2 regions of the Pseudomonas sp. GL_117 genome follow, and region 2 is predicted to be linked to the other one. Evidence: predicted binding sites of a transcription regulator. Region 2 holds the regulator's gene; the other holds the start of a gene.
What was found. The regulator FliA, encoded in region 2, starts transcription of late flagellar genes. The targets are predictions, from matches to a motif close to CTAAAGTTTNNNNNNNNNNNGCCGNTAA.
Positions count from the first base shown of each region.

Region 1 (4,420 bases), 1.0 Mb from region 2:
ATTTCAAAACCATTGCCGACTTTCGCAAGGACAACGGCAAAGCCATTCGCAGCGTATGCCGCCAGTTCGTAGTGCTTTGTCGCAACCTAAATCTCTTCTCTCAGTCGATCATCGCCATCGACGGCAGCAAATTCAAAGCCGTGAACGACCGCGACCGTAACTTCACCAAGGGCAAAGTGAAGGCACGCATGCAACAGATCGAGCAAAGTATTGATCGCTATCTGTCAGCGATGGATTCGGCGGATCGAGCAACGCCCGAAGTGGCCGAGGCCAAAGCAGAGCGGCTTAAAGAAAAGATAGAAACACTGAAAAAGCAGATGCAGAAACTCAAGGAAATGAAGGTGCAGCTCCACGAAAGTCCAGACCAGCAGATCTCCCTCACAGACCCAGATCCACGCTCGGCTTGCGCCTACGCATGGGTGAGCCCGGTCAACGTATCCGCAATGGTTTTAGTGCGTTGCGCCGTACCCTCGGTCGCGCGGCTCGACGCCTCCAGTGCGTCGAGCATTTCGCGCAACGCGCCGACGCCGGTGGATTGGTCTTCGATCTGTTGGGCAACGCGCTGGATCTCACTGGACAGCAGGTCAATATCCACGCCGATTTCCGCCGCATTCTTACGGGTGATTTCCGCCAGTTTGCGCACTTCATCCGCCACCACCGCAAAACCCCGGCCCAGGTCGCCCGCGCGCGCCGCTTCAATGGCGGCGTTAAGCGCCAGCAGGTTGGTCTGCCCGGCGATCTGCTGGATCACCTGCACAATCGACTGGATACGCAAACTCGACCCGGCCAGCGTGCGCGCACCTTCTACCGCCACATCCGCCTGGCTGGAAAGCCCTTCCACCGTTGTCCCGGCCTGGGCAGACACGGCGTTTTGCTGGTCGATCGTACCCACCAGTTCGTCCATCGACGCGTGCAACTCACCCGAGTAATGCTTGAGCTGCGCGGCGATGTCCTCCTGCTGACGCTCGGCATGGGCCAACACCATGCCTAAGTCTGCCAAGCCTTCGAACACCGGCAGGATATTGCGGTCCAGCCCACGGGTATTGAGGGTATTGCTGAAGTCATTGTTTTTGAACGCGGTAATCTGCTTGACCACCACATGGTTCAACCCCGCCAACTTCTTCACCTGGCGCCGTAGGAAAAATGCCTTGAACTCGCCGTAATGGGCGATGAAATTGTCCACGTACTCATCACTGAAACTCGCACCCTTGGCCACCCGAAAGAAGAAAATCGCCGTCAACGTCTGATTCAGGTTCAAGCCCAAAATCTCCCCAAAGGTCGAAAAACCCGCCAACGGTACATCACCAAAAATGCCGGCCATGCTGCCCAGCTCGGCGCCGTTGTTCAGCCGGCGCAAAATGCAGTCATTCAAAATCCCCGCCACCGGCTGGCCACCCTTGCCGCGCAGGAACTGCTCATAGTCCAGGCGCGTCGCCTCGCGCAACGGCGTACGCCGCACCATCACCAATTCCTCGCCCGGCGCCACGTCGCAAAACAACTGCACGATCTGCTGCTCATAATCGATACGCGCGATGGATCGTACAAACAACTCACTGCCCACCCGAATCGCAAACGAATAGTCCGCCAGCTTCGACTCCAGCGCCTGGGGCGCGCAACTGAAAGCATCACACAGTGCTTGCACCATGCTCTTGATATTGCCGTTGCTGTCGATCACCTGGTCAATCGTGCGGTCCTCAACCGACGCGGTCAGCACACTGAAGGTCAAATCCGCCGGTTTAAAGTTCTGGCTCTTGAACACCCCAAATCGCACATGCGCCGCCGTCTTCAGGAACACAATCTGTGCATGGTTCTGATAGCTGCGCTGACCGTCATGAATCAGCGTCTTCTGGAAATCCGACTTACCCCCGGCCGATCCCCCTACAAACAAACACGGAAACCGCCCCGACTCATAAAGCGCCTCCATAAAAAACGACTCCGACGCCGACAACCCGTCGAACACCACATACGCCAACGTATCGCGATGATCAATCGACGTGCGCACCTGTACTCGCTTGATATTGGACACCAACTTGGCAATTCGCTCCTGCATTCCCAACCGCTTACCGCCACCGCGAATGTCCTCACACTCCAACGGCACCATCGCCACCTCGGCCGAGGCGATCAGACTGTCGTCGAACAACTGCAACACGATCCGATCCCAGCGATCGCCGGTGGCGCAATACAACGAATTGGGCGCATTGCAGAGTTCGCCGGAGGTGGTGCAGAGGCTGATGGTGGATTGGGGAAAGCGGCGTTTGAGCTTGGCGGCGATTACGTCGATGTCCAGATGCGGCGAGATAAAGCCGGTGATCAGGGTGGGGGTGATGCGTAAGGCGGTGAGTGCGGCGTCCAGGTCGTTGGCAGTACTGGTGAGCGTGGCGGTGCCTTGACGATCGGCCCGGGCTTTTTTTAGAAGGGAAAGTGGGTTCATGTGGTGGACTCGATCAAGGATGGCCAGTGATAGACATGCGATTAGTAGGGTTATCGGCAGGTTGGGTGGAGGCTGGAGGTGGGATGTGACGGATGGATGCGATTTTAGGGAGTTTCCCCGTTATTGACAGGCTGCTTTCAGCCGAGAGTGAACGGCCCCGGCTTTCGTAGACGCTGTTGGTGTCCGCTTTTGGCCGATTCTCGCCCGCCATGAGAGCCAGAACGCAGCCCAAAACGAACCCGCTCAACGGACCCCATCATCAACCAACATCCGTTAAAATCCGCAGCCTATTTCGACAACGCTTGCGACAACCGAGGAAAATTCATGGCAAGGATGGCCGCTGTTTTCACTGTTCTGAGTTGCATGGCGTCGGCCTCTGCATGGGCGGCGTCTGATTGTCCGTTTCCGCAGGGAATGCAGGCCTCCATCGGTGCGTCGAAACAAGCTATTGAGGCCAGGCAAGCGGGCGTCGCCAAGGATGAGCTGCTCTCCAGGATTTCCCCTGCGGCCAACGGGCCGATGTCCCAGATGCTGAAGAGTATCGTCGACGAGGTTTACGACTACCCGGCCTTGCTGCCCGAGGTGTATGCCGCCTTCCGGTTCGAGCACTGTTTTGTTTCGCAGCAGCACCCCGAACAGGTGGCGGCTATGAAGTTTGCCGATGCCTATCCGCTGCTGAAGCAATGCGAGCAGGTCGAACCGCAAGGGGCGCGACCTCCTTGTGCAATGCGCGTAGTGCATACGGTGAGCGGAATTCCCGAGTAAGCGATCCGTCAATTCAATCGCGACCTGAGCAAACACGGCTAGGCACGGGCACGCCGATCTCGTCGACTCTACTGCCTACCGTATCTTCCGGAGCCTGCATCCAGTGCCTGACTTGCCGAGCAACGCCGCCTACACAAAACGCTTCGACCGGGTGCTCGCCTACATCGACGCCAATCTTGAAGGCGACTTGTCGGTGAACACGTTAAGCCAGGTCGCGAATTTTTCGGCGTTTCACTTCCACCGACAATTCACCGCGTTCGTAGGCGTGCCTGTTTCGCGTTATGTGCAACTGATGCGACTACGACGCGCGGCGCATCGCTTGTCTTGCGGCGCGGACTACTCGGTGCTGGACGCCGCGTTCGGTGCGGGTTTCGAAAGCCCCGAAGCGTTTTCCAGGGCGTTCAGGCGCGCGTTCGGTACGACGCCGAGTGCCTTCAGGAAACAACCGAATTGGCAGGTCTGGAGTGCGGTGTTCACCATCCCTCATTTTTCCAGGAACATCATCATGCAGATACGAATCGTCGAGTTTTGCGCAGTCCGGGTTGCAGCCTTGGAGCATCGCGGAGCGCCCGCGCTCGTGGGAGAGAGCGTGCGTAAATTTATCGAGTGGCGCATGCAGAGCGGGCAATCGCCGGTGGCCTCCAGTCGCAGCTTTGGTATTCCGTTCGGCAACCCCGATACGACCCCGGCCGAAGAGTTCCGGTTTGCAATCTGCGGCGAGATTCACGAGGCGGTAGCAGCGAATGAGTTCGGCGTAACCGAGCGGGTTATCCCTGGCGGGCGTTGCGTCGTGGTGCGTCACGTGGGCTCGCCGGATCATATCGGCGAATCGATCTATCCGATCTATCGCGACTGGCTGCCTTCCAGCGGCGAGGAGCTGCGGGACCAGCCGCTGTTCTTCGAGTATCTGAGCATTTTCCCCGAGACAGCGCAGGATCAATGGCAGACCGATATTTATGTGCCTTTGCAGTAATGCACACGGCCTCTCGCCAAGGGGCCGTCACATCACACGCCTCTGAATATGCTGGATGCGCTGCACCGGCTTGCCCCACTCCTGGGTCGACCCCACGCCCGACATCACCACCAAACGCTGCCCCGCCGGATGCGTATGCCACGCCGAGCGGGCGCCCAATAGGTCTCGATGGGCGTGGCACCCTCGATCTTGAACAACTACTTGTCCTGGGTACCGGTGGCCTTGGCATGCGCCCTGCCCCGCGCTCGTCG
Region 1 covers NZ_CM174418.1:3,338,753-3,343,172, forward strand. The annotation lists partial or broken gene AC3ISR_RS15055 (transposase) at 1-401, shown strand, start outside; gene AC3ISR_RS15060 (methyl-accepting chemotaxis protein) at 410-2,431, opposite strand; gene AC3ISR_RS15065 (hypothetical protein) at 2,756-3,196, shown strand; gene AC3ISR_RS15070 (AraC family transcriptional regulator) at 3,300-4,169, shown strand; partial or broken gene AC3ISR_RS15075 ((R)-mandelonitrile lyase) at 4,224-4,325, opposite strand.
Region 1: a site for FliA is predicted at 2,482-2,509, ahead of AC3ISR_RS15060 (methyl-accepting chemotaxis protein). Genes of this name have one in related genera too.

Region 2 (4,420 bases):
GCAGGTGCAGCAGGCGTGGCAGCCGCCGCGGTTGGCGCGGTGGCTGCGACGGCGGGCAAGGCGTCGGCTGCAAACGTGCCCTTGCCATGCAGTTGGTCGAGCAACGCTTCAAATTCGTCGTCGGTGATGTCGGTGCTGGTCGAGGCGGCTGGCGCTTCGGTAGGCGTTTCGGTCGGCGCGGCAGGTGCCACCGCGTCGGCGGCGAACTGGCCTTTGCCGTGCAACTGGTCGAGCAGCGATTCGAACTCAGCGTCGGTAATGTCTTCGCCCGTCGGCGCCGCAACGGGCGCTGCCGGAGCTTCAGCCTCGGCCTTGACCGCGCTGAGGGAGTTGAGCAGTTGCTCGAACTCGCTGTCGGTCACGTCCGCTTCGGGCTCTGCCACAGGTTCCGGCACAGCTTCAGCCACCGGTGCCACCGACATGTCGGCAGGCTCGGCATAGCGCGCCAGGGCGGCCAGCAGTTCCGGCGTGGCTGCGGTGATCGGGGCACGTTCACGCACTTGGCTGAACATGCCGTTGACCGCATCCAGTGCTTCGAGAATCACGTCCATCAACTCCGAGTCGACGTGCCGCTCACCCTTGCGCAGGATGTCGAACACGTTCTCGGCGATGTGGCAGCACTCCACCAGCTCATGGAGCTGGAGGAAGCCGGCGCCCCCTTTTACAGTATGAAAACCGCGAAAAATTGCATTGAGCAGGTTCGCATCATCCGGTCGGCTTTCCAGCTCGACCAGTTGCTCGGACAACTGCTCTAAAATTTCGCCGGCCTCTACAAGGAAATCCTGAAGGATCTCTTCATCGGCGCCGAAGCTCATGTGGGTGCTCCTTAGAAGCCTAAACTGGATAACAGGTCATCGACATCATCTTGACCCGATACAACGTCTTCACGTTTATCGGCATGAATCTGCGGACCTTCACCCTTGGCGAGATGTTTTTGTGGATCTTTTTCCGAGAGGATCGCTTCGCGGTCATGTTCGATGCCGGCAAAACGGTCAACCTGGCCTGCCATGAGCACCAATTTGAGCAAATTGCTTTCCACTTCGGTGACCAATTGGGTCACACGCTTGATCACCTGACCGGTGAGGTCCTGGTAATCCTGGGCCAGCAGAATGTCATTGAGGTTGCTGGAAACCATGCGGTTTTCCTGCTCACTGCGTGACAGGAAACCTTCGACCCGACGTGCCAACTCACGAAACTCTTCGGCCCCGACTTCGCGGCGCATGAAGCGACCCCAGTCGTGGCTCAAGGCCTGGGCTTCGGTGGCCATGCCGTTGACCAGAGGCGTGGCGTTTTCCACCAGGTCCATGGTGCGGTTGGCCGCCGCCTCAGTCAGCCTGACCACATAGGACAGGCGCTCGGTGGCATCGGTGATCTGCGAGATCTCTTCGGCCTGGGGCATGTGCGGGTCGATCTGGAAATTGACGATCGCACTATGCAGCTCACGCGTGAGCTTGCCCACTTCCTGGTACAGGCCGCGGTCACGGGTCTGGTTGAGCTCATGGATCAACTGCACCGCGTCGCCGAACTGGCCTCTCTCAAGGCAGTCGACCAACTGGTGAGCATGCTTTTTCAGGGTCGACTCGAAGTCTCCCTGTGATGTTTCTTTATGCTCCATAGCTCCCCCGCGATGGCATTAGCCGTGGATGCGTTCGAAGATTTTTTCGATCTTCTCTTTCAAGGCCAATGCAGTGAAAGGTTTGACCACGTAACCGTTTACCCCGGCTTGGGCGGCTTCGATGATCTGTTCACGCTTGGCTTCGGCGGTCACCATCAGCACGGGCAGGCCGCGCAGCTTTTCGTCGGCACGCACGTGACGCAGCAGGTCGATACCGGTCATGCCCGGCATGTTCCAGTCGGTTACCAGAAAGTCGATGCTCCCGCTGTTGAGGATCGGAATCGCCGTAAGGCCGTCATCCGCCTCGACCGTGTTTGTGAACCCAAGGTCACGCAACAGGTTTTTAATGATCCGCCGCATCGTTGAGAAGTCATCAACGATGAGGATTTTCATGTTCTTGTCCAATTCGACCTCCAAGCAGTCTTAAACGCGCCCAGCACCTGGACGCGCCATTTCAATCAACAGGCGTTACACAAAAAGGACTGCCCAGGGCACCACGGCGCAAAACCGCAAAAGCGTCACGCCTTCACGGTCTCGTCTGCAGTGTCCCCACACTGCCTGTCAGCGCGCGCGCCACTCTCCCAACCGCCCCCGCAAGCGGGCTGCGCACTGGCTATGCAGCTGGCTGACACGCGATTCGCTGACCCCCAGGACCTCACCGATTTCCTTGAGGTTCAGCTCTTCGTCGTAGTACAGCGCCAACACCAGTCGCTCACGCTCCGGCAAATTGGCAATCGCGTCCGCCAACGCGCCCTGGAAGCGTTCATCCTCCAGGTCGCGCGACGGCTCAAGATGTGCACTCGCGCCGTCCTCGTGCAGCCCTTCGTGTTCGCCGTCCTGTAGCAGGTCGTCGAAGCTGAACAGGCGGCTGCCCAAGGTATCGTTCAAAATCCCGTAATAATCGTCGAGACTCAATTGGAGTTCGGCCGCAACTTCGTGATCTTTAGCGTCGCGACCGGTTTTTGCTTCAATTGCGCGAATTGCGTCACTGACCATGCGCGTATTGCGGTGTACCGACCGCGGCGCCCAATCACCTTTACGCACCTCATCGAGCATCGCGCCACGGATACGGATGCCCGCGTACGTCTCGAAACTGGCACCCTTGCTCGCATCGTATTTGGTCGACACTTCAAGCAGGCCGATCATGCCGGCCTGGATCAAGTCTTCGACCTGCACACTCGCCGGCAGGCGCGCCAGCAGGTGATAGGCGATGCGCTTGACCAGCGGCGCATAGCGCTCGATCAATTCGCCCTGGCTGTCACGTGCCGACTTCTTGTAAAGGTTGTAGCCGCTGGATGTCATAGCACAGGTCCCGCGCTCGTCTGATGCACCAATCGCTCGACGAAAAACTCCAGATGCCCCCGGGGATTGGCGGGCAATGGCCAAGTATCGACCTTCTGAGCAATAGCCTTGAACGCCAGTGCGCACTTCGAACGAGGGAACGCTTCATAGACCGCACGCTGCTTTTGCACGGCCTTGCGCACACACTCGTCATAGGGAACTGCGCCTACGTATTGTAAGGCGACATCGAGAAAGCGATCCGTGACCTTGGTCAACTTGGCGAACAGGTTGCGCCCTTCCTGCGGGCTCTGGGCCATGTTGGCCAGGACGCGGAAGCGGTTCATGCCGTAGTCACGGTTAAGCAATTTGATCAGGGCGTAGGCATCGGTGATCGAGGTGGGTTCATCGCAGACCACCAGCAAGACTTCCTGCGCGGCGCGCACGAAGCTGACCACCGACTCGCCGATCCCGGCGGCGGTGTCGATCACCAGCACGTCGAGGTTGTCGCCAATGTCGCTGAACGCCTGGATCAGGCCGGCATGCTGCGCCGGGCTCAAGTGCACCATGCTCTGGGTGCCGGAGGCAGCCGGTACGATGCGGATCCCGCCAGGACCCTGGAGCAGCACATCACGCAGCTCGCAGCGGCCCTCGATCACATCGGCGAGGGTGTGTTTGGGCGTCAGCCCCAGCAGAACGTCGACATTCGCCAGACCCAGGTCAGCATCCAGCAACATGACCCGACGGCCAAGCTCTGCCAGGGCCAGGGACAAATTCACTGACACGTTAGTTTTCCCGACGCCACCTTTGCCGCCGGTCACCGCGATCACCTGTACGGGATGCATGCTGCCCATTTTATTTCTTTACCTTGTCTTGCTTAGACGCAGGCTACATGGCTTGGCCGCGTGAATCGCTTGCAGACCAACGATGTAGATACATTTCACGGTGTTCGCCCTGCCCTCAACCCACCCGCTTTGCCGGGTTGTGGTAGAGGTCGGCGAACATATCGGCCATCGCTTCCTCGCTAGGCTCTTCTTGCATTTGCACGCTGACAGCGCGGCTGACCAACTGATGACGGCGCGGCAGATGCAAATCATCCGGGATCCGCGGCCCGTCGGTCAGGTAGGCGACCGGTAATTCATGGCTGATCGCCAGGCTCAATACTTCGCCCAGGCTCGCCGTCTCATCCAGTTTAGTCAGGATGCAGCCGGCCAGGCCGCAACGTTTGTAGCTGTGGTATGCAGCGGTAAGAACCTGTTTCTGGCTGGTGGTTGCAAGCACCAGGTAATTTTTCGACTTGATGCCACGCCCGGCCAGGCTTTCCAGTTGCATGCGCAGCGCCGGATCGCTGGCCTGCAGGCCGGCGGTGTCGATCAGCACCACGCGCTTGCGCAGCAGCGGATCGAGGGCGTTGGCCAGGGACTGGCCCGGGTCGACGTGGGTCACCGACACATTGAGGATACGGCCCAGGGTCTTGAGCTGCTCCTGGGCGCCGATGCGGTAGCTGTCCATGCTCACCAGCGCGAT
Region 2 covers NZ_CM174418.1:4,358,295-4,362,714, forward strand. The annotation lists gene AC3ISR_RS19725 (chemotaxis protein CheA) at 1-815, opposite strand, end outside; gene AC3ISR_RS19730 (protein phosphatase CheZ) at 827-1,615, opposite strand; gene AC3ISR_RS19735 (chemotaxis response regulator CheY) at 1,634-2,008, opposite strand; gene fliA (RNA polymerase sigma factor FliA) at 2,177-2,917, opposite strand; gene fleN (flagellar synthesis regulator FleN) at 2,914-3,747, opposite strand; gene flhF (flagellar biosynthesis GTPase FlhF) at 3,854-4,420, opposite strand, start outside.